DNA from 3 places in the Bacillus sp. AK124 genome. Region 1 is predicted to be linked to each of the others. Evidence: riboswitches for the same ligand, from Rfam matches in the RefSeq annotation. Region 1 holds a riboswitch; each other region holds the start of a gene.
The links. Region 1 has a riboswitch for thiamine pyrophosphate ahead of thiC (phosphomethylpyrimidine synthase ThiC). Riboswitches for the same ligand answer to the same signal wherever they lie in the genome.
Positions count from the first base shown of each region.

Region 2: another riboswitch for thiamine pyrophosphate. It lies ahead of tenA (thiaminase II); the one in region 1 lies ahead of thiC (phosphomethylpyrimidine synthase ThiC).
Region 3: another riboswitch for thiamine pyrophosphate. It lies ahead of tenA (thiaminase II); the one in region 1 lies ahead of thiC (phosphomethylpyrimidine synthase ThiC).

Region 1 covers NZ_CP096378.1:3,324,260-3,332,226, reverse strand. The annotation lists gene M1E06_RS16810 (TetR/AcrR family transcriptional regulator) at 1-483, shown strand, start outside; gene aroD (type I 3-dehydroquinate dehydratase) at 611-1,375, shown strand; TPP riboswitch at 1,470-1,578, shown strand; gene thiC (phosphomethylpyrimidine synthase ThiC) at 1,727-3,502, shown strand; gene M1E06_RS16795 (ABC transporter ATP-binding protein) at 3,704-4,471, shown strand; gene M1E06_RS16790 (aliphatic sulfonate ABC transporter substrate-binding protein) at 4,513-5,472, shown strand; gene M1E06_RS16785 (ABC transporter permease) at 5,469-6,305, shown strand; gene ssuD (FMNH2-dependent alkanesulfonate monooxygenase) at 6,319-7,449, shown strand; gene M1E06_RS16775 (hypothetical protein) at 7,480-7,938, opposite strand; gene M1E06_RS16770 (helix-turn-helix transcriptional regulator) at 7,935-7,967, opposite strand, start outside.
Region 2 covers NZ_CP096378.1:164,727-172,693, reverse strand. The annotation lists partial or broken gene M1E06_RS00830 (energy-coupling factor transporter transmembrane component T family protein) at 1-264, opposite strand, end outside; gene M1E06_RS00825 (ABC transporter ATP-binding protein) at 261-1,811, opposite strand; gene M1E06_RS00820 (ECF transporter S component) at 1,786-2,385, opposite strand; gene tenA (thiaminase II) at 2,382-3,068, opposite strand; TPP riboswitch at 3,183-3,287, opposite strand; gene M1E06_RS00810 (hypothetical protein) at 3,492-3,650, shown strand; gene aceA (isocitrate lyase) at 3,701-4,972, opposite strand; gene aceB (malate synthase A) at 4,987-6,576, opposite strand; gene yhfH (protein YhfH) at 6,619-6,756, opposite strand; gene M1E06_RS00790 (ArnT family glycosyltransferase) at 6,971-7,967, shown strand, end outside.
Region 3 covers NZ_CP096378.1:2,978,748-2,986,714, forward strand. The annotation lists gene fabI (enoyl-ACP reductase FabI) at 1-272, opposite strand, end outside; gene thiD (bifunctional hydroxymethylpyrimidine kinase/phosphomethylpyrimidine kinase) at 428-1,246, opposite strand; gene M1E06_RS15045 (thiazole biosynthesis adenylyltransferase ThiF) at 1,270-2,280, opposite strand; gene M1E06_RS15050 (thiazole synthase) at 2,277-3,044, opposite strand; gene thiS (sulfur carrier protein ThiS) at 3,051-3,254, opposite strand; gene thiO (glycine oxidase ThiO) at 3,251-4,360, opposite strand; gene tenI (thiazole tautomerase TenI) at 4,344-4,955, opposite strand; gene tenA (thiaminase II) at 4,930-5,631, opposite strand; TPP riboswitch at 5,715-5,823, opposite strand; gene M1E06_RS15075 (monovalent cation:proton antiporter family protein) at 5,883-7,727, opposite strand.

The DNA of each region.
Region 1 (7,967 bases):
TCAGACATCACCATTACAGAGATAGCGGAAAAAGCGCAGCTTGACAGAAGAACATTTTATCGGCATTTCCATTCAAAAAAAGATATATTAGACCGCTATTTTGAGCAGCTTTGCAGTGAGTATTCCAATTACATTGTTCAGGAAAAACATATTGACTTATCCAGTCTTGGACATGCATACTTCAACTTTTGGAGCCGACATGCCGATTTTTTACAAGCCCTTCATCAGAACCATTTGTTTTATTTGATTGTTGAGAAATATAATGAACTTCTACCGGATCTTCATAAAAAATTTAAAGAAGAAACCTTTCATTTTAAAAGCAAAATCGACTTGGAGTACGGGCTTTCATTCAGCGCAGGGGGCTTTTGGAACATCCTTTCAAAATGGTTTGAGAGAGGCCGGAAGGAAACTCCTGAAGAAATGAGTCATATTCTGCAAGGAATAGTAGATTCATTTTTAAACAAGCAAGCTATCGAAAGGTGATCTCATGTTGGTATATAAGTGCTTTAAGTGTTTAGCCTTCTTTCTTAATTTCTGCTTGTGCTTACGGCCAATCTTCGGTACCGTTAATGCAAAGACCCTTGTAATATAGAGAACAGGAGTGAGGCCGTTGTTGAATACGGTGAAGATCAGAGGGGTGGCCATCGGAGAAGGAGCCCCGAAAATTTGCGTGCCGCTCATCGGAAAAACGCATGAACAATTGAAAGAAGAAGCTGCTTTTCTTCTATCGATTAATCCGGATCTTGCCGAATGGCGGGCGGATTTTTTTGAGGATGTCGAAGACGTTGACAAAGTGAAAAAGGTATTGGCTGACATCCGGGAGATCTTAAAGGATATCCCGTTGATATTTACATTTCGCAGCGCGGAGGAAGGCGGCGAAAAAGAAGTCAGTAAGGAATTTTACTTTTCCTTGAATCATGCCGTAGTCAAAACAGGGCTGGCAGATGTGATTGATGTCGAGCTGTTCAATGAAGAGCATCATGTGGAAAAACTAGTTCAATCGGCTCATATGCAGCATGTCTTTGTCATTATATCCAACCACGATTTCGGGAAGACGCCGAGAGCGGAAGAGATCGTTTCCCGTCTCCGAAAAGCCCAGGATCTTGGCGCCGATTTCCCTAAGATCGCGGTGATGCCTGAAACACCGGCAGATGTGCTGGTGTTGCTTGAGGCGACTCATATGATGCATGAGCGGTATGCGAAGCGGCCGATTATCACGATGTCGATGGCCGGAAAAGGCTTGATCAGCCGGCTCGCCGGAGAGGTATTTGGCTCGGCCGTGACGTTCGGCGCAGCGAAAAAAGCATCCGCACCTGGCCAAATTGAGGCGACGGATTTGAAACATATACTTGATGTGCTTCATCGCAATTTATAATAATTGGGTGTGCCGCTATAGTGAAAAAGATTCATATATTTTTCCATCCTTTTCACTTGCCAAATCGGTGTGTTACGATAAAAAATGAATTGAATAGCTTTACTAGGGGTGCCCGACTGCGGGCTGAGAGAGAAACATGTGTTTCTTAACCCTTTGGACCTGATCTGGTTCGTACCAGCGTGGGGAAGTAAAAAGGATTCGGGAGAAGATGGAGAATGGGTATGGTCCGTCTGTCTTCCAGTGATTTTACTGACTGTAAAACCAGGTTCATCATATGAGCCTGGTTTTTTTGTGCTGGTGCTGTTCCGGAGTTTCGTCCTGATCAATTTTTTAGAGGGGAAGGATTTTTACATGAAACAGGAGTCAGTACAGCAAAAAAACATCTCGATTATGTCAAGTTTTTCAGGGAGCCGCAAAGTGTATGTCGAAGGGGCGCGACCTGACATTCAAGTGCCGATGAGAGAAATTTCGCTAAGTCCGACGACGGGTTCATTTGGCGCCGAAGAAAATCAGCCTGTCCGCGTCTACGACACGAGCGGTCCCTATACGGACGCGAATGCAGAGGTTGATATTCTTAAGGGGCTGAAACCTTTGCGGGCGACCTGGATCAGGGAGCGCGGCGATACCGAAGAATATGAAGGCAGAGAAATCAGACCGGAGGATAACGGCTATAAAAGCAAAGAGAAAGCGAGCAACAGCTATCCAGGGTTGAAACGAAAACCGCTGCGCGCAAAAAAAAGTCAAAATGTCACCCAGCTGCATTATGCAAGAAAGGGGATCATTACGCCCGAGATGGAATTTATCGCGATCCGAGAGCATGTATCTCCCGAATTTGTTCGTGATGAAGTGGCAAGCGGACGGGCGATTATTCCGTCAAATATCAACCATCCGGAAAGCGAACCGATGATTATCGGCCGCAACTTCCACGTGAAAATCAATGCCAACATCGGCAATTCCGCTGTCACCTCTTCGATTGAAGAAGAAGTAGAAAAAATGACATGGGCCATCCGCTGGGGCGCCGATACGATGATGGACTTGTCCACAGGTAAAGATATTCATACAACGAGGGAGTGGATCATCCGCAATTGTCCAGTTCCTGTAGGGACTGTGCCAATTTATCAGGCGCTTGAAAAAGTAAACGGCGTCGCGGAAGATCTCACTTGGGAGATTTACCGCGATACATTAATCGAGCAGGCTGAGCAAGGCGTTGATTATTTTACGATTCATGCCGGCGTCCTTCTTCGGTATGTGCCGCTGACGGCAAAGCGCGTCACTGGAGTCGTATCCCGCGGCGGGGCAATTATGGCGCAATGGTGTTTGGCTCATCATGAGGAAAGCTTTCTGTACACTCATTTTGAAGAGATTTGCGAGATTATGAAAACATACGATATCGCATTTTCGCTCGGGGACGGCCTTCGGCCCGGCTCGATTGCGGATGCGAATGATGAGGCCCAATTTGCCGAATTGGAGACGCTCGGCGAGCTGACGGAAATCGCCTGGAAGCATGATGTTCAAGTGATGATCGAAGGACCGGGACACGTGCCGATGCATAAAATTAAAGAGAATGTCGACAAGCAGATGGAAATTTGCAAAGAGGCGCCGTTTTACACGCTCGGCCCGCTGACGACCGATATTGCACCGGGCTACGATCATATTACATCGGCAATCGGAGCGGCGATGATCGGCTGGTACGGCACGGCCATGCTTTGCTATGTGACGCCGAAGGAGCATTTGGGACTGCCGAACAAAGACGATGTCCGCGAAGGCGTCATAACATACAAAATCGCGGCCCATGCGGCTGACCTTGCCAAAGGGCACCCCGGCGCGCAAATCCGCGATGACGCGCTTTCCAAGGCGCGCTTTGAATTCCGCTGGCGGGACCAGTTCAATTTGTCGCTCGATCCGGAAAGAGCGCTTGAATACCATGATGAAACCCTTCCGGCGGAAGGCGCCAAAACGGCACACTTTTGTTCAATGTGCGGGCCTAAATTTTGCAGTATGAGAATTTCCCAGGATATTCGCGACTATGCCAAGGAAAACGACCTTGATGAACAAAAGGCTATTCAAAAAGGATTGGAAGAGAAGGCGAAGGAATTTAAAAAAGCAGGCGGCAGCATTTACAGTTAAAAACGGGCAATACTGCAGATGAAAGGGGAACCTTTCATCTGTTTTTTTATAATATGGGGTTGACAGGTCGGAATAATATGAATTAGTATGTTGTTTAATATTTCGGAAAATTCCATCAGCGCTGATCGGTCAACCGAAGGCTCTTATCTCAATTGGGATAAGAGTTTTTTATTTTCAGTTTAGAAAAGAAAGGGGAACAAGATGTCTTTATCAATTCGTGTAAAAGAAAAAGCATTTGGAAACGGCAGCCTTAAAACAAGCGTGCTTCAAGACGTGAAACTGACGGTCGAAAACGGCGAATTTCTGACTGTCATCGGTCCAAGCGGATGCGGGAAAAGCACGCTCTTAAAAATCGCTGCCGGTCTTGACGGGAATTATGAAGGGCGAATCAGCATGAACGGAAGAGAAATCAAGGGCCCGGGGATTCAGCAAGGTTTCATCTTTCAGGAGCATCGGCTTTTTCCATGGCTGACGGTCGAGCAAAATATCGCCGCAGATTTAAGCCTGAAAGAACCGGCGGTGCGAAAAAAAGTCGATGAATTGATTGAAACGGTGCGGCTGAAAGGCGCGGAGAAACAGTATCCACGCGAGCTGTCCGGAGGTATGTCGCAGCGGGTCGCGATTGCCAGGGCTTTGCTCAGGGAGCCTGAGATTTTGCTGCTTGATGAACCCTTCGGCGCCTTGGACGCCTTTACGAGAAAGCATCTCCAGGATGTTCTGACAGACATTTGGCGAGAAAAGAAGATGACGATGATCCTCGTGACGCACGATATTGACGAATCGGTTTATTTAGCCAACCGGGTCGCGATTCTTACCGCAAAGCCGGGGAGAATCCACAAGCTGATTCCGGTCGATCTGCCATTTCCGCGCAGCAGAACATCGCCCGTTTTTCAATCAATCAGACAAAAAGTGCTGAAAGAATTCGAGACAACGGAAACATTCAGCTTTCAGGAAGGTTCAGGGATTTGAGCAGAAAGGAGCGGAAAAACGTGAAAAAATGGCCGTTGTATATGCTGGGCTGCCTGATGCTTCTTGCGGGCTGTTCAGCAGCCCAATCAAGCGGAGGGGGCGGAGATTTAAAAGAGATCAACATCGGAGTGCAGCAAAGCTTAAGCCCGTTGCTCCTTGCGAAAGAAAAAGGCTGGTTTGAAAAAGAGTTCGCAAAAGAAGGGATTAAAGTGAAATGGACAGAGTTTCAAAGCGGTCCGCCGCAGTTTGAAGGTCTTGCCGCAGGTAAACTTGATTTTTCCCAGGTTGGAAATTCACCGGTGATCGCAGGGCAGGCGGCTGGCATTGATTTTAAAGAAATCGGTCTTTCGCAAGACGGTTTAAAGGCGAACGGCATTCTTGTGAACGGCATCGATGACATAAAAGATTTGAAAGGAAAGAAGGTGGCGGTGGCAAAAGGCAGCAGCGGGTTCGATTTTCTGTATAAAGTGATCGATAAAGCAGGTCTGGAGCCAACAGACGTCAACATCATTCAGCTTCAGCCTGACGAAGCCATACCGGCATTTGACAGCGGCGCGATTGATGCATGGTCGATTTGGGAGCCGTTTTTGTCCCTTAAAACGATCAAAAGTGACGCGGCAATATTGGTTGACGGGGAACAAATCGACAAGTATTCCCCGGGTTTTACGCTTGTACGAAGCGAATTTGCCGAGAAGTATCCGGATGAGGTGATCCGTTTTCTGAAGGTGTATGACAAGGCCGTGAAATGGCATAAAAACCATAAGAAAGAAGCGGTTGAAGCGTATGCGAAAATTAAAAATCTCGACAAAAAGGTCGTTGAAAACGTGCTGAATAACACCGAACCGTTAAATGAGCCGATCACAGACCGCATTATTGAAACGCAGCAGGAGACTGCCGATTTTCAATTTAAATTAAAAGCGATTAACAAAGAGATTGATGTAAAAGAAGTGGTTGACAATTCATTTATTAAAAAAGCGCTGAAAGGAGGAGATGACAGATGAGGGCTGTTTCATCAAGCACCCCCTCGATCCAGCCGAAAGCAGGCGCAAAACTGAGACCGGCCGCTTTCCGGCTGGCATGGGGGAAGGGAATTGTATTACCCGTGATATTGATTTTATTATGGCAGCTTGTCGGGTCATTTGAGCTCATATCAAAAACCGTGCTTCCGGCTCCTTTAGATATATTGCTTACATTTCGGGATCTCATCGTATCAGGAGAGCTTTTCACTCATTTAGGCATCAGCATTCAGCGCGCCGCGCTCGGCTTTTTCCTGGGAGCCGGACTCGGGGTCCTGCTGGGGCTTGTAATCGGCTTTTCAAAAATCGCCGAGGATTATCTCGATCCCTCTCTGCAAATGCTGAGAACCGTTCCGCATCTCGCCGTCACGCCGCTGTTTATCTTATGGTTCGGTTTCGACGAACTGTCAAAGGTGCTCTTGATCGCGCTCGGCGCCTTCTTCCCGGTATATATCAACACATTTTCAGGAATCAGGGGCGTCGATTCGAAACTGTTCGATGTGGCGAGAGTATTGGAGTTCCATTGGCTGAAGCAGGTGACTAAGCTGATTCTTCCCGCATCGCTTCCGAACATCCTCTTAGGCATCCGCCTGTCGCTCGGTGTTTCGTGGCTGGGCCTTGTTGTTGCCGAACTGATGGGATCAAGCGCGGGAGTCGGCTATATGATTATGGATGCCAGACAGTTTTCACAAACCGATAAGGTGTTTGTCGGAATTTTGATTTTCGCAGCCGTCGGCAAGCTGACGGATTCATTCGTCAGAATTCTGGAGAAAAAGTGCCTTGGCTGGAGAAATAGCTATCAAGGTAATCAAAAGTAAAGGGGAGATCTTTTTGGACATTTTATGGTTTATTCCTACTCATGGGGACGGACGTTATCTCGGCACAGACACGGGAGGCAGAGCCGCAGATCACACCTATTTTCAGCAGGTAGCGCAAGCGGCTGACCGGCTTGGGTATACAGGGGTTCTTTTGCCGACGGGAAGATCGTGCGAAGATCCGTGGATTACCGCCGCCGCTCTGGCGTCAGTCACGAAAAATCTGAAGTTTTTAGTCGCTGTAAGACCCGGTTTGATGCAGCCGTCGGTTGCGGCGCGGATGGCTTCCACATTCGACCGGCTTGCAGAGGGCAGACTCCTCATCAATGTGGTCGCCGGCGGTGATCCGTATGAATTAGCCGGCGACGGCCTGTTTATCAGCCATGATGAACGGTATGAAGCGACAAATGAGTTTCTCGACATATGGCGGTCGCTTTTAAAAGGCGAGACTGTCAGCTATTCGGGGAAACACTTGAAGACCGAAAACGGCCGCTTACTCTTTCCGCCCGCCCAACACCCTCATCCGCCGATCTATTTTGGGGGCTCGTCAAAGGCCGGGCAGGAGACTGCCGCCAAACACGCGGATGTCTATTTAACATGGGGAGAGCCGCCCCATCTCGTTAAAGAAAAAATCCAATCTGTCAAAAGACAGGCTGAAAAAGAAGGGAGGAACGTCCGTTTTGGAATTAGACTGCACGTAATCGTCAGAGAAACGGAACAAGAGGCGTGGCAGGCGGCAAATAGACTGATCAGCCACTTGGATGATGAAACGATTGCCGCAGCCCAAAACGCGATGAAACGGACGGATTCATCAGGGCAAAAGAGGATGGTTCAGCTTCATCAGGGAAACAGAACCAATCTTGAGATCAGCCCGAATCTTTGGGCGGGCATCGGACTGGTCAGAGGCGGAGCGGGGACAGCGCTCGTCGGTGATCCGGAAACGGTGGCCTGCCGGATAAAAGAATATGCTGATCTCGGCATCGAATCCTTTATCTTCTCAGGTTATCCTCATCTTGAAGAAGCGTATCATTTTGCCGAAAAGGTCTTTCCGCTCCTTCCGTTTCGCCCGAAACTTCAAAGAAAAGCGTCTGGCGAAGTCATCGGAAATGACCATTTTCCGACGAGGCAAAAGGAAAAAACGATTTAAATAAAAAAACTCCAGACATTCTGGAGTTTTTTATCTGTTTTTATAAAATGAAAACATATACGAAAGATGCTGAATAATGATCAGCACAAAGATGACGATGATCGGGAAATACGGGATCCTGGCTTGGAAAAACGGGTAAAAGATCAATAGAAGCGCTGCGACTGGCATCGCCACATACAGCACGATATAAGATGTTCTGCATGCTTTTGCAGTAATCATCTGTTCTCTTTCATCCTGTTCTTTAAATTCGTCAGGAACGAGCATAAAGCGCTGCTTGCGTGAACCGCTTTTTTTCTCCAAGTATGTGTAAATCGAAAGCGCGAGCCCAAAGAGAAGGATGGGAATCAGGTTAAAAACAAAATGGAGCTCTGAAGCGTTTGTTTTCAAGCTTTTGGCGATTTGTTCCGATGTGTGAAAAAAGGTTATAAACGTCCAGCATGCGAGTCCGAACAGAAGGATGTGAAAGAAAGTCCGTGTGATCATATTCATTCGTGTTTGCCTCCCTCTAACCAAAATAC
Region 2 (7,967 bases), 1.2 Mb from region 1:
TTCCCAAATCGTTTCCTCGCCTTTTCCAAAAGCGGCCATCATCCAAAAGACGAGAATAAAAAAGACGAGATAAGGCAACAGCCGCTTACTTAAATAAGACAAAGTCCATCCCCCGAAAAAAATTCCGATGGCAACCGCAAACAGCCAAATGAATAGAGTCGGTTTCGGATTTGAAACAAACATGAGCAAGCACATGACCAGGAGGTGGGAAAAGAGCTTGGCGCTCGGGTTCAATGCCGAAAGAAGTGAACCATTGCTTTTCATACGGGAACCCTCTCCTTTCTTTCATGCATGAACCGGTAATGAAGCGGCGGTATCAATGAAAAGCGGCGGACGAGGCCTTGATCAGAAAATAATCGATACGGCGTTCCTTGAAATGCCGCTTTCCCTTGATGAAACACGATGACACGGCCGGAATGCTCATCTACGATGTCCATGTCGTGCGTCACCATCACAATCGTCGTTCCCCGTTCCTGCCGTTCCTTTAACCGCTTGATTAATTCTTGCGCCGTCCTTTCGTCCTGACCGAATGTCGGCTCGTCAAGCAGCAGCAGATCCTGGTCAAACAAAAGCATTGTCGCAACGCTTAAACGCCGTTTCTGCCCGAGGCTTAATGTAAAGGGGTGCGCTTTTTGATGAGCGTCAAGTCCGAATTCCCGCAGCAATTCAGCCGTTTTCTTTTCGACCCGGTCCTCCGGCCATCCCCGCTGCCTCGCCCCGAACGCGATCTCGTCAAACACCGTGTCCCGAATAAATTGAAGCTCGGGATTTTGAAAAACAAAGCCGGCCTTCTCATAGAGCGTACGGTCGGACCATTTCTTCAGCTCCCGATCCTCAAGATAAAGGCGCCCTTTTTTGACGGCTTCAAGCCTGATCAGACTTTTTAAAAACGTACTCTTTCCGCTCCCGTTCTCGCCGATGACCGAAATCCATTCTCCCCTTGGAATCTCAAGGGTGATGCCGTCGGCAACGATCTTTTTCCGATAGCCGATCGCCGCGTCGTCTGCGCGGATCAATATGTCTCTGTCAGCTGTAGGCCTGTTTTTCGCCTCCTCCTCTTTCATTTTCAATGTAGAAGAGAGCTTGACGGCGAGCGGATGATCATCTTGTGTGATGACATCTTCCCATACCGCAGGGTACAGTTTCGGCTGCCAGATGCCCGCCGCTTTCATCTCCGGCTGAAAATGTTTCACGATTTCTTCCGGCTTTCCGTCAGCGATGATCTGTCCCTTTCCATTGAAAAGAATGACGCGGTCCATCCACTCGATACAGCCGTCCAGCACGTGTTCGACGAACACCATCGTCTGTCCGCTTTTTCGTGAAACGTTACGAAGCAAGGCAAAGATGTCTTTCCGGCTGGCCGGGTCCAGCTGCGCCGTCGGCTCGTCAAAAAACAGCACTTCAGGCTCCAGAGCGAGCAGGCACGCTAATGCCAGTCTCTGCTTCATACCGCCTGACAAGGTTTCGATCGGCGTTTTCTTATCTATCTTTAATCCGACTTGCTCCATCAGCTCCGAGATGATGCCGTCCATATCTTTTGGGGAGACAGACCGGTTTTCTAGGCTAAAAGCGATTTCCTCATCAACATGAAGCATGCAGAACTGCGAATCCGGATCCTGAAACATAACGCCGGCGCTCTTTCTGCGATTGACCTCTCCGCTGACCTCAGCTTCGACATGTTCAGGAATGATGCCGGAAAGCACGGACAACAGTGTCGATTTGCCGCTTCCGCTCGGACCGAGTATCAGCACTTTCTCTCCCTGCCCAATCGACAGGACGGAAAGGTTACTGCATCCGAGAAATGAACGCATCGGCATCATCCTTCTTCCGCTGTTCCTTCATGATCTCATACTGATTCAGGACGCCCGTTTTCGCAAGCGCTTCGACAACGGCTTTTGCCAGCCAGCCGCCGAGTACAATGCCGCTGATGATTTGGATGATAAGCGTCATGATCAGCGTTTGCGTCGTATAGTAGGCAAAACCGTTCGCCATCAGGCTGTATGTCATGCTTCCGACCGCGGCAAGCGCACCGGAAAGCATAAGGGTAAACAAGTTGTAACGCTTATAGCGAAAGATCGCAAAAGCGATTTCCGCACCGGCTCCCTGGAACACACCGATTAATAATGCTGACAGTCCAAAGTGGCTTCCGGTCAGCAGTTCGACCGCCGCAGCTGCCGTCTCGGCAATCAGCGCCGCACCCGGTTTACGGATGATATAAGCGACAATCGGGCTGGCGATCACCCAAATGCCGAACATAAAGTTCGCTCCGACAGGCCCGACAATAGCTGAAACAGGGATCCACAAGGTGGACCATCCTAAGTAAATGACGCCGCATGCAACGGACAAGATCACTGCCATCACGACTTCTTTCATGTTCCAATTCATCGTCTCACCGCCTCCATTTCCACAGGCCAATCTTCAACTGTATAAGCCATCTCCCAAAAGCCGTATTCAAGCTGACAACTTTGCAAAAAAAGCTCCTTCATTTTTTCTTTTTCAGCCTTGCCCGCTGTTTCGGCCCATTCATCCAGGCGGGCGCAAAACTTCGTCGTGATTGAATCGGTTCGGTCTCCGTAAAAACAGATCCAGTCATAAAATGGATGCGACGGGTCAGGCTGAACGTCCATCATCAGTTTTTTTCCGATCTCCCAATATGTCCACGGACAAGGCAGCAAGACGGCTAATATCTCTCCCAGCGTGCCTTCGTGCGCCGCCGTCAGCATATGGCGGATATAATGATGGGCAGAAGGCGCAAGCGGATAGCCCTGCAGAGATTCATACTCCACCCCCGCGGCCCGGCACAGGTTGTTGTGCGGGTGCACTTCGCTGTTTAATACAAATGAAATCTGCTCATGAAACATCTCCATGTCTTTCCGGTTTTGACACTTGGAAATTGCAATTCCGTAGATTTGAATAAAAGCGTTCAAATACTCGTAATCTTGCTTCACATAATGAATAAGCTGCTCCTTTTTCAGCTTGCCGGACGCCAGTCCCAATACAAACGGATGCTCAAAAATGGCTTCAAAAATAGGGTCTGCCTCGCGGCGAAGTTCTGCAGAAAAACTCATGTAGATAGCCTCCTCAGCAATCGGTTTTATAAGGAAGGCACAGGGGGGAGCGAGCCGCTTTATACGCAAAAAAGCCGCCCCAAAATGGAGCGGCCTTTGTATGATGAAATCATAAAGACACCGGCTCCACTTCCCTACGCTAGTATGAACTAGATCAGGTTCAAAGGGTCCAAGATCGCTACTTGTCTCAGCCGGCTTACGGCTCCCCTAGTGGACTTCCTATTACATTAACTTTTACTCTACACATCAATGATTATGATGTCAACCTGAGTTTTTCAGTTTTATTCTTGTATAAAACCGCCGGGTTTCATACAGAAGATGCAGCGGGTAAAAATATTTATGGAAAAATGTTAATTTTCTGAAACCTTTTGCGGGCTTGTTCGTCTAATATAGTGAAGACAAAAAAATTTGGAGGGGATATTTATGATGATGTTTATCTTGATTTTGACAATGGCTGTGTATTTGTTCTATTCTTTCAGCAAAGACAACCGGCCGGCCAAAAGAAACAACAAGAATCATCAGACACTGACTGTTATTAGGGAAAACCCTTTTACCGCCCCTTCCAATGATGTCAATTGCTAACTTGATAGACAACAAGCAAGCCGCCCAATGACGGGCGGCTTTTTACGTTTTTAGGATTGAAATTGTTCCGCTTCAGTCGATCCCTTCAGTGCAGTGGTTGATGAAGTCCCGCCTGTCACAACCTGGGCGACTTCATCAAAGTAGCTCGTTCCGACTTCGCGCTGATGCCTTGTCGCCGTATAGCCGTGGACTTCGCTGGCAAACTCGGCCTGCTGCAGATCAGAATACGCCGCCATTCCGCGGTGCTTATATTGACGGGCCAATTCAAACATGCCGTGGTTTAAGGCGTGGAAGCCTGCCAGTGTGACAAATTGAAATTTATAGCCCATTTCACTGAGCTGTTTCTGGAAGTTCAAGATGGTGTTGTCATCCAGTTTGGCCTTCCAGTTGAACGAAGGGGAGCAGTTGTAGGCGAGCAGTTTGCCCGGGAATTTTTCATGGATCGCCTGTGCAAACCGGTGGGCTTCTTCAATATTCGGCTCAGACGTTTCACACCAGATCAAATCGGCATACGGCGCATACGCCAAACCTCTCGCAATCGCCTGATCAAGACCCGGCTTTGTTTTGAAGAACCCTTCCGCTGTTCGCTCTCCCGTCAAAAACGGCGCATCATATGAATCGACGTCGCTTGTGATCAGGTCGGCCGCATTCGCGTCCGTACGGGCAATAAGAATGGTCGGGACTCCCATCACGTCTGCGGCGAGGCGCGCGGCAATCAAATTACGCACCGCCGTTTGCGTCGGAAGCAGCACTTTCCCGCCCAAATGCCCGCACTTTTTCTCAGACGACAACTGGTCTTCAAAGTGAACTCCCGCGGCGCCGGCTTCAATCATACCTTTCATCAGCTCGAACACATTCAGCTGTCCGCCGAAGCCCGCTTCAGCGTCGGCCACAATCGGAGCAAACCAATCGATGTCTTCTTTTCCTTCCATATGGTGAATTTGATCGGCGCGCTGCAGCGTACGGTTGATTTTTTTGACGACTTCCGGCACGCTGTTTGCCGGATAAAGGCTTTGGTCAGGATACATGCTCCCTGACAAATTGGCATCGGCCGCCACCTGCCAACCGCTTAAATAAATCGCTTTCAATCCGGCTTTTACTTGCTGCATGGCTTGATTTCCGGTCAAAGCGCCCAGCGCCGGCACGAAGTCCTCTGTGTGGAGAAGCTTCCACAGCTTTTCGGCGCCGCGCCTTGCAATCGTGTATTCAATCTCAAGCGTGCCTCTCAGCCGAATAACGTCAGCCGCCTGATACGGCCTTGTGATCCCTTTCCAGCGTTCTTCATGCTCCCAGCTTTCTGCGAGTTGTTTTTCTTTCAGCATCGCACATTCCCCCATCATATTTTTTCATAAGCGGGTATCGTTAGAAATTCCGCGAATTCATCATCCAAAATCAGCTGTTCAAATAACTGTCCGGCCTCTTCGAACCGGCCGCTCCGAAAATGTTCTATGCCGGCTTCTTCGAAGATTTTCTGCATTTCTTCCTCTTTCATCATCTTGACCATTTCGGCGTTGACTTTCCGGCCATCGTCAAGAACCCCTTTCGGATGGCGAATCCATTGCCAAAGCTGGGCTCTGGAAATCTCCGCCGTTGCTGCGTCCTCCATTAAGTGGTCGATCGGAGCGGCGCCTCTGCCCGACAGCCATGAAGCTAAATAGCGGATGCCGGCGCTGATATTGGTACGGACGCCTGCTTCTGTAATCCGGCCTTGCGGTACTTCCAGCAAGTCTTTTTCCTCGACCTTTACGTCTTCCCGCTTTCTATGAATCTGGTTCGCCGACGGCATATGCTGATTGAATACATCGAGCGCCGTTTGAATCATGCCGGGATGCGCGATCCATGTTCCGTCATGTCCGTCTTTTACTTCACGTTCCTTATCTTCGCGGATTTTGGCAAATGCGGCTTCATTGATCTCAGGTTTGTCTTTAGCGGGAATTTGCGCCGCCATTCCCCCGATCGCATGGACATTGCGTTTATGACACGTTTGAATCGCCAAGAGGGAGTACGCTCTCATGTTTGGAACCGTCATCGTCACGGCTGAGCGGTCTGGAAGAATGACTTCTTCCCTGTTCCTGAATTTCTTAATAAAGCTGAAAATATAATCCCACCTGCCGCAGTTAAGTCCGGCTGAATGCTCCTTCAATTCATAGAGGATTTCATCCATTTCAAAAGCCGCCAGGATCGTTTCAATGAGAACCGTCGCTTTAATCGTGCCCTGCGGAATGCGCAAATCGTTTTGCGCATAAACAAATACGTCGTTCCACAGCCTTGCTTCCAGATGGTTTTCGATTTTTGGAAGGTAGAAATAAGGGCCGCTTCCTTTTTTGATCAGCTCTTTTGCGTTATGGAAAAAATAAAGGCCAAAATCGAACAGGCTTGCTGACACGGGCTTGCCGCCGATCAGCACATGCTTCTCTTCCAAGTGCCATCCCCTCGGTCTTACAATGATGACGGCGGGATTTTCTTTCAGCTCATAGCGTTTGCCCTGTTCATTCGTAAAAGAAATCGTCCCGCGAACCGCGTCCCGCAAATTAACCTGGCCTTCAATGCAGTTTTTCCAAGTCGGCGAGTTCGCATCTTCAAAGTCGGCCATAAAGACTTTGGCTCCTGAATTTAAAGCATTGATGACCATTTTTCTGTCGACCGGGCCAGTGATTTCAACCCTGCGGTCCTCCAAATCCCGGGGGAGCGGCGCGACCGTCCAGTCCGCCTCGCGGATGTGCTTCGTTTCCGCCAAAAAACCGGGATTCTTCCCTTGATCAATTTCAGCCTGCCTGATCGTTCGCAAATGCAGCAATTCCCGTCTTCTTCCCCCGAAATGTCGTTCAAGACGTCCGATAAACTCCAGCGCTTCTTTTGTCAAAATCTCTTCATACTGCGGATTCATCGATCCGGTTATCTGAGTTCTCTTCTCCTCTGTTTTCATGTCTCCCTACCCCTTTACATGCATTGTTATAAAACAGTTTGCTTACTCGCCTTTTTTGGAAAGACAGCGCTCACATTCCATAAAGTAAGATTCAGCCTGCTCCTCCATCTTTTCACCGCATTCAGGGCAAGTTTTTTTTGGAAGCGTTCTGAAAAATTCCATCGGACTTTTCAAGCTCATTTGTGTCACTCTCCTTTTTATAGAACAGTTTTATGTTTTTAATTTCTGTTGTAGTACAGTATACAGCGCAAAAAGAAAAAAGTACACACCTTTTTCCAAAAAATATTTATTTTTTTCCATTCAAACAAAAATAGATTGTTCTCTTTTTATTCATAACTTGTTCATATTTTTCTTCTAGAATAGGGAACATAAAGAGGTGAAAGTGATGATGAAAATAAAAAACAAACAACTTGATGTCACTCTGATTCTGATTTTGTTGGCAGCTCTTATTCTGAATACATATAACATTTGGCAGGACAATGCCGCCAACCAGTATTACTTGGCGGCGGTCAAAAGCATGACGCAAAGCTTCCACAATTTCTTCTTTGCGTCATTCGACTCTTCCGGATTCGTATCAGTAGATAAGCCGCCCCTCGTTTTATGGATTCAGACCATATTTGCGAAAATTTTCGGCGTGCATACGTGGAGTGTGATTTTGCCGCAGGCGCTTGCAGGTGCGGGTTCCGTCTATCTGCTATACGCACTGATTAAACCGAAATTCGGAAAAGGAGCCGCCCGCATTTCAGCGCTGGTGATGGCGCTGACGCCGATCGCGGTTGCCGTAAGCCGGACGAATAATATCGACAGCATGCTCGTCTTCACGCTCCTTCTTGGTACATGGTGCCTGATGAAGGCGGTCAAACAAGGCAGGCTGCTCTGGCTGCTCGCTGCATTTGGCCTCATCGGCCTCGGGTTCAATATGAAGATGCTTCAGGCATTCATGGTGCTTCCCGCGTTCTTGCTGTTTTATCTCATCGCGGCCCATGCGAATTGGAAGAAAAAAATTGTGTCCGCTGTTTTATCGCTTATTGTTCTCACCGGCGTTTCGCTTTCTTGGGCGCTTGCTGTCGACTATACATCGGCCGACAGCCGCCCGTATGTCGGAAGCAGTCAAACCAACTCCGTGCTTGAACTGGCTTTCGGCTACAACGGCACAGAGCGGCTGCTCGGCCAGACGACGGGCAACGTCCGCGGCGATATGAACGGTTTTAGAGGAGACATGCAGCAGCCGAACGGCAATGCACACACTCAGAACGGGAACAATGCAGTCGACAGCTCCAATGGACAAAATGGCGCGATGCAGCCGCCGGGTGCAAGCAGCGCGACCAACGGCAATGCGCAAACTCAAGACGGAAGCCGTTCATCCGACGGCTCCGATGGACAAAACGGTG
Region 3 (7,967 bases), 350 kb from region 1:
ATGCCGTGGATGACCCCGACTTCTTTTTTGATGTCGGCGAAGCACGCTTCAATTTCCTGGTCATTTGTGACATCACAAGGAAGTACGATTGAATCGTTCCGCTCCAAAGAATCGGCCAGCTCCTTGACCGATTTTTCAAGCCGCTCACCCGCATACGTAAAAATCAGTCTTGCGCCTGCATTGTGAAGCGAGCGGGCGATTCCCCAAGCGATGCTTCGTTTATTTGCTACACCCATGACGACGATATTCCGGCCTTCCAGTGATAAATTCATATGTATGAAATCCTCCTAATGATTAACATTTTATTAGTACCTGATCATAATATATAGTATCACAATTAATAGCAGGCTGACAATTTCAGAATATAAAAAGCGGCAGAGACCGTTTTTGATGTCTGCCGCGATATTAATTCATTTTTATTGCGGGACTACAGTTCCAACCCTGCATTGGATATCTTTTGATATGCAAAATGGTTGGTCGGTCCGTGGCCGGCTCCGAAATCAAGGCTGTGTGCAACCGCTTCGTGGACGAAAGCCTCAGCGATGCTGAAAGCTCCTTGAATGCCGTTTCCTTTCGCTGTTTGCGCGGTAAGAGCGGCGGCAAATGTGCAGCCTGTTCCATGGGTATTTTTCGTCTTAATATAGGTGTTCGTTTTTTCCGTGAACACCTCTCCATCGAAGAGGAGATCGGTTACTTTGCCATCCTCGGGCTGATGCCCTCCCTTGATGATAATGTTGCGGACGCCCATTTCATGCAATTCACGAGCCGCTTTTTTGCGGTCTTCCATTGTTTGAATGCTTCTCCCTGTCAGCACTTCGGCTTCGGGTATGTTCGGCGTTACCGCATAAGCAAGCGGAAGCAAGTGCCGTTTCAATGTTTCAACTGCTTCCTCATTCAATAGTGAAGCGCCGCCTTTGGCGATCATGACAGGATCGACAATCACACGTTTAAGCTCGTATGTTGCAATTTTTTCAGCAATGACCTCAATCATCTCCGCGCTCCACAGCATCCCTGTTTTCACGGCGTCAGGTTTTAAATCTTCCGCCACTGCATCAATCTGCGTGCCGAGTGCTTCCGGAGATAGCGGGTAGACGCCGTGAACCCCTGTTGTATTTTGCGCAGTGACCGCTGTCAAAGCCGTCATGCCAAAGACGCCAAGCTCCTGAAATGTTTTAATGTCGGCTTGAATGCCGGCGCCGCCTCCTGAATCCGACCCGGCGATTGTTAATGCTTTGTATATGCTCATGATGTTTGCACTCCCTTCGGCCTTTAGCCAATCCACCTGTGATATATCGTTTTCGCGCGATTGATATCGTTCGTTCCGTGAATCAAAGCGCGTCCGTCCCGAAAAATCACGAACTTAAAATCCTCCGTACGGCAAGATAATAAATAAGGATTTCCCGTCACATCCAAACCGGCTTTTTTTAATCTGGCGGCAAGCGGCTCCAGCTCCGGCGGCTGTTCCGCGGCCGGCCTGATCTGAACCGTTTGTCTGCCGCAAAGAACGGCTGCTTTTGTTTCGTTTTCAGCTGAAAGAAACGGAAACTCGCCTTTTCCGCACGTCGGACACGAGCCATGTTTAAGCGCGTCAGCCCGGACTTCAGAGCGCTCATTTGTCCAAATATCAAATGAGCGAAGCATTCCTGACGGTTCATGCCCTGTCAGCAGCTTCAGGGCATCTGTTACCTGGTAAGCGGCAACCTGCTGAACAACCGGACCGATCACCCCTGCTGTGTCGCACGTCATGGTATTCGCGGGCAAATGCCCCAAAAGACAGTGAAGGCACGGCGTTTTCCCCGGAATGACGGTATATGTGATGCCATAGCTTGCGACACACGCGCCGTACAGAAAAGGGATGCCTAACTTGACCGCCGCATCGTTCATGATCAGCCGCGTTTCAAAATTATCGGTCGCATCGACGATCAGGGACGCTTTCTCCGCAAGCTCGAGCGCTTTTTCCGCGGTAACATCTGCTACAATGCCGGTCACTTGAACAGAGCTGTTGATCAGGCGCAGCCTTTTTTCGGCAGCGGCTGCCTTTGGCATATGATCAACCACATCCTGTTCCGTATAGAGCTGCTGGCGCTGGAGATTGCTCCATTCCACATAATCCCTGTCGGCAATCGTCAGCGAACCGACTCCGGCCCTCACCAGCATTTCTGCGCTGGCCGCGCCCAATGCCCCCGCACCGATCACCAGGACGCGGGCGCGACTTAATTTTTCCTGGCCGTCCGGTCCGATCGGGTGAAAAAGCTCCTGTCTTGAATACCTGCCAGTCAAATCGTCAACTTCCCTTCTTCAGGACTGCTGGCGATGCCGTAGTTCTTTTCCGGAATTCGTCCGGCAAGGTATCCGAGTCTGCCTGCTTCAACGGCGAGTTTCATAGCCTTCGCCATTTGGACCGGATCTTTCGCCCCGCTCACTGCCGTGTTCAAAAGCACTCCGTCAGCGCCGAGTTCCATTGCGTATGCCGCATCTTTCGGAGAACCGATTCCGGCATCCACGATTACGGGAACCTTAGCCTGTTCAATGATGAACGACAGGTTAAGCGGATTGACGATTCCCTGTCCCGAACCGATTGGAGAGGCCCCGGGCATAATGGCGTGTACGCCGAGCTCTTCAAGCTTTCTCGCAAGGACGACATCGTCCGATGTATACGGCAGCACAATGAAGCCTTCTTCAAGCAAGGCTTCTGACGCCTTCAGCGTTTCTACCGGGTCAGGCAGAAGCGAACGGTCACAGCCGATCACTTCGACTTTGATCATGTCGCAAAGACCGCTCGCTTTAGCAAGCTTGGCGATCCGGACGGCTTCCTCAGCCGTTTTTGCTCCGGCCGTATTCGGCAAAAGCGTATAACGGCTTAAATCAAGCTGCTCCAAAAAATTAGGCTGAGACTCTTCAAAAATATTCATCCGTCTGACGGCAAAGGTCAGGATCTCCGATTCAGATGCACTGACAGCCTCTTTTTGAATTTCAAATGACGGATACTTCCCTGTGCCGAGCAATAATCTTGATGAGAATTGACGATCTGCGATTTTTAACATAACGGTTTATCCCCCTCCGACAAAATGAACGATTTCGATGACATCGTGTTCTTCCAGTTTGACTGTTTGATATTGGTCTTTTCCGATAATCTGCCTGTTTCTTTCAACAACGACAACACGATTTTCCAAACTGTAGGATGCGAGCAAATCGTAAATCGTGCCGCCGTCATCTCTCCACTCTATTTTCCGGCCGTTGAGCTGAATGTTCACCTGTGCACAGCCTCCTTTCGCTCCGCTTTAAACGCCTCGGCCCACTCTGTTTTGACCGGATTGCCGAGGATCATGTCAGCTATCATCTCACCGGTTGCAGGTGCCAGGAGGATGCCGTTTCTGAAATGTCCGGCAGCAAACAATATCCGGTCATTTTCAGGGTGTCTGCCGATATATGGATTGCCATCCCCTGTTTCCGGGCGCAATCCGGCCCAGCATTGGTCGATGTTCATGGATTCAATGTCAGGGAGCATCGACTTGGCCTTTCGGATCAACTCCTCGATTCCGCCAAGTTCCGGCTGTTCATTCCAATCCCCGGGCTTCATTGTCGCGCCGACGACAAGCTTTCCGCTATGGCGCGGAACGATGTAGCAATGATCATGGTAAAGCGTCCTCGTCAAAGGGATGCCGTCATTCCACACAGACAGGCACTCCCCTTTGACAGGATAAAAGCTTTTGTCTATGCCGATCTGTTTAAAGAAAGCACCGCTCCACACACCGCTTGCAATGACAACGTGCTCCGCCTCCGCGGTGCATGAAGCAGCAGTGACGCGGACGGCCCCCGCTTCAGATTCGATCGATAAAACGGGGGTAAACTCGAAGACCTCGGCACCGAGAATCCGGGCCCCCCTGGCAAATGCCCTGCACACTGCGGCCGGTTCGACATGGATGTCGTCCCGAATGAAATTAGCGCCGAGAATCCCTTTTCCGGCATGCGGTTCCAGCTCATATACTTCAGCGGCTTCAAGCCATTCCACTGAATCCAGTGCAGCCATTTGCATCAGGTGTTCGCGGTCGCTTTCTGAAAATGCCAGCTTTAATATCCCTCCGTCATGCTTTCTGATATCGATGCCGCTTAAGTCTTTCAATTCGCCCGTCAGCCGCTGATAGGCTTTTTGGCTGGCTCTGGCAAATTCGAAAAAGGTACCGGGTTTATCGCATTCCGCATGGGCGCCGAGCATGCCCGCCGCCGCGCTCGTCGCTTTTTTGCCGACTTCTCCGCTTTCAAACACGGCCGTTTTTTTCCCCGCTTTCGCAAGATGGTAAGCGATGGATGTCCCGATGATGCCTCCGCCGATCACGATCGTATCATAGCGCTTTCTCATATGAATCTCCCTTCGCGAGACAGGCAAGCCGCGCGGCCGCCTCATCCGGTCTGTCATGAGAAAAGATCCCCGACATCACGGCGATGCCGTCTGCCATTTTGACTTCCGCCAGTCGTTGTTCGGTAATACCCCCGATCGCAATGACCGGAATGCGGACAGCCGCCTTCACTTCAGCCAGACTGAGAGCTCCTCTTCCTTTCCGGCCCTTTTTACAGTCCGTTTCAAAAATGTGGCCGAACAGCACATAATCTGCACCTTCAGTTTCAGCCTGAACCGCTTCTTCTGGCGAATGGACGGACTTTCCGATTTTCAAATGCGGAAAACGGCTCCTCACACTTTTGACGGAAAAGCCGTGTGAAGGCAGCTGAACCCGGTGAATGTGATGAAACAAAGCGATATCCACCCTGTCGTTGATGATCAGTTTCCGCTTATCAACCCCTTCTTCGGCAAGGCGGTCGATTAAACTTGATATTTCACTTACTTTTTTTGATCTTTCCCTGATATGGATAAAGTCAACGGCATTTTGAATCGAGATGATTTTTGCAGCAAGCTCTTCCACAGAGTGCTTGTCATCGGTGATCGCGTGCAGATGCAAGCTGATCCACCCCGCTTTTTGACCAGCTTTCTTTTTGGTAGGCCATATCCCAGAAGCTGTATTCGTAGAAGCTGGAGATGACGAAGTTCTCCTTCATCTTCGCGCGCGTTTTCTCATCGGCGTTTTCAGCCAGCTCATCGAAGCGGTTGATCTGTTCTGTCACAAGTTCTTTAAACCAGTCGCCTCCGTATGTCGCGATCCATTCCTGATAAACCGCGCTGTCAGGCCTGCACGTTTTTAACGTCTCACCGACGTCATAATAGAGCCAATAGCAAGGAAGCAAAGCGGCCAGTATTTCCGCAAAACTGCCGCTCACGACAGAACGGTACATATGCGATGTGTACGCATACGCTGTCGGCGACGGCTGAAACGACTCCAGTTCTTCCTTTGTGATTCCCAATAGATCGGTGAATTTCCTATGGAGCGACATCTCGGCTTCATATGTGCCTTTCGCGTGTTCAGCCATCCGGCTTGTCGTATATAAATCGCGAGCATATGCCGCACCAAAGGATTGGACTTTGGCAAAGTGGGTCAAATAGTAGGAATCCTGCATGACATAGTATTTAAATCGATCAACCGGAAGTGTGCCGTCTCCAATCCCTTGAATAAACGGATGGACAAAACTGCCTTCCCACCATTTTGCAGCGCTGTTTCGGCATTCTTCTGAAAACTTCATTTCGAGGCTCCTCCTTCGATTCTGAACATAAAAAAACCACTTTCCCGCAAGGAAAGTGGTTTGGAATTTGCATAAATACATACTCAAATACCGTGCCACTTCCCTACGCAGGTTTGAACCTGTTCAGGTTATGAGGGTCTAAAAGTCACACTTTTATCTCAGCCCTTATCAAGGACTCCCCTAGTGGAAAACATTTCTTGTTCATTCAGTTTATACTTTTATCTTATCACGAATTGCAAAATGGTCAAGCATCAGTCTCCAAGCGTTTTTCTCAATTCCGCAATATATTCGCGCGAACCGGTGGCGATCAGCCTGTCACCCAATTGCAGCCTTGTATCCCCGTGGGGCACGATGCTGTCCACCCCGCGGAAAATTCGGACGAAGATAACATCTCCCGTAAACGGAAACTCCCTTAACAGAACACCGTCAAATCGCTCATTGCTCATATTGATCTGATACAGCGACGCATCCTGGTTCGTCAGGAGTTTCATAACGCCAGGCGCCTCGATAAGCGCGCGCAGCAGCGTTTTTGTAGAAAGCAGAATAGAGAATGTATCAATTCCGTTATCTTTCAGTCTGGATTCGGCGTCTGGAGAATCTGCGCTGGCGATAATTCTCGCGACTTTCTGCTCCTTCGCAAAAAGTGCGATCCCTGTATTGCGCTCTTCGCTGCCAGTGGCCACGACGAGTATATCCGTTTGGAAAACGCCGAATGATTGAAGCGTCTCGTATTCATAATCAGGCAAAACTTCAACATCAAACACCGGGTCCGCCAGATTTTCTTCCTTTTTTTCCTGCCGGACATGCAGGATTCTGACGTGATAATCTTCCGGAGAAAGTTCGAGCGTGACTGGCAGCGTCATTTGATTTGCGCCGATAAAGGTGATCGTCTTTTTCTCTTTTTCGCTTTCCGTTTTCGGCATTAATTTTTTAAAGCCGGTCGGTGTGATGATGCATGTAATGACAGCGACCAGAATCAGCGCGCCGGACATCTGCGCGTCAATCACGCCGATGCGCTCGCCGATCGTTGTCGCCGCGATCACCAAAGAAAGCGTGGAAGTCAGGAGAAAACCGGAAGCCAGCACGGTTTTCATGTCATACCACTTTTTCAAAAACAGCACCGGAACGACTTTGCTGATTAACAGAGCCACAAACAGAAGCGGGATCATCACTAAAATTTTCGGATTGCCAAACAGTGACCAAATGTCCAATTTGACGCCTGTCATCACAAAGAAGATCGGGATGAGGAATCCGTATCCGAATGAATCGAGCTGCTGAACGAGCTCCTTGTTCGGCGAAAGCAGCGAAACAAGCACCCCGGCCAAAAACGCGCCAAGTATGTTTTCTGCACCGAGCGACTCGGACAGCGCCACAAGTACGATGATCAGCGTAAATATCGCCCTTGTGCCGATCTGGATCGTTCCTTTTGACAGCACTTCGACAAAAGGCCGCTTTTTAAATATCCTTCCGAACAGGTATAAAACGACGCCGGCGGCAAATAAGATCATCAGCAGCCACATATTGCTGTTTTCGTCCCCGTAGATTGAGGCGAACACTGCAAGCAGAATCATCGTGACAAGATCGGCAATGACGGCGACAAGCAAAATAATCTGGCCGATATTTGTCTTCATGAGACGCTCTTCTTTCAGCGTCGGAACGACAACCCCGAGCGAAATTGTCGAAATGATCAGCGTCATTAAAAAGGCGTTGTCAATAAATCCTGCCATGACAAAGCTGTAAGAAAGGCCGAGCGATAAAATAAAGACGGCAATAAAGATGACCGAAGCCGTTTTAAATGTATTCGGCGCTTCCTTTCCGCTTGGAAGCAGCTGCTTTTTCTTTCCTTTTTCAAATGCGGAAAAATCGATTTCAAGCCCGCTTAAAAACATTAAAAAGATAAATCCGAGCATCGATAAAGTTTCGAGCCATGTATCGTGCTGGGCGACCAGATCGAACCCGCTTTTTCCGATAATAAGACCCATGATAATTTCAGCGACAACCACCGGTATGCTTAACCTGAAACGGTGCAGCAGGATGGGCGTTAAAAATGCGATAATCAGTACGACAACTAAAGATGAGACAGATGTGTGCTCCATAAACTGGTACCTCCTCTAAAACCGGTTTCCGGGTATGATTAGCGTTCCCTTTTTTAAAAATAAAAGGGACATCTTTTTAGACATTTTCATGTGGGAAAAGAACCGTCTGAACTCTTTTCTCACAGGTGTAAAAATCGATTTTAACAATGCTCGCTCAGAAAAAAAAGTAATATGCCTGATTTTCTCCGGTGAAAGTCGCTGAAGCTTGATTTATATATGGACTGGGCAATGTATATACAT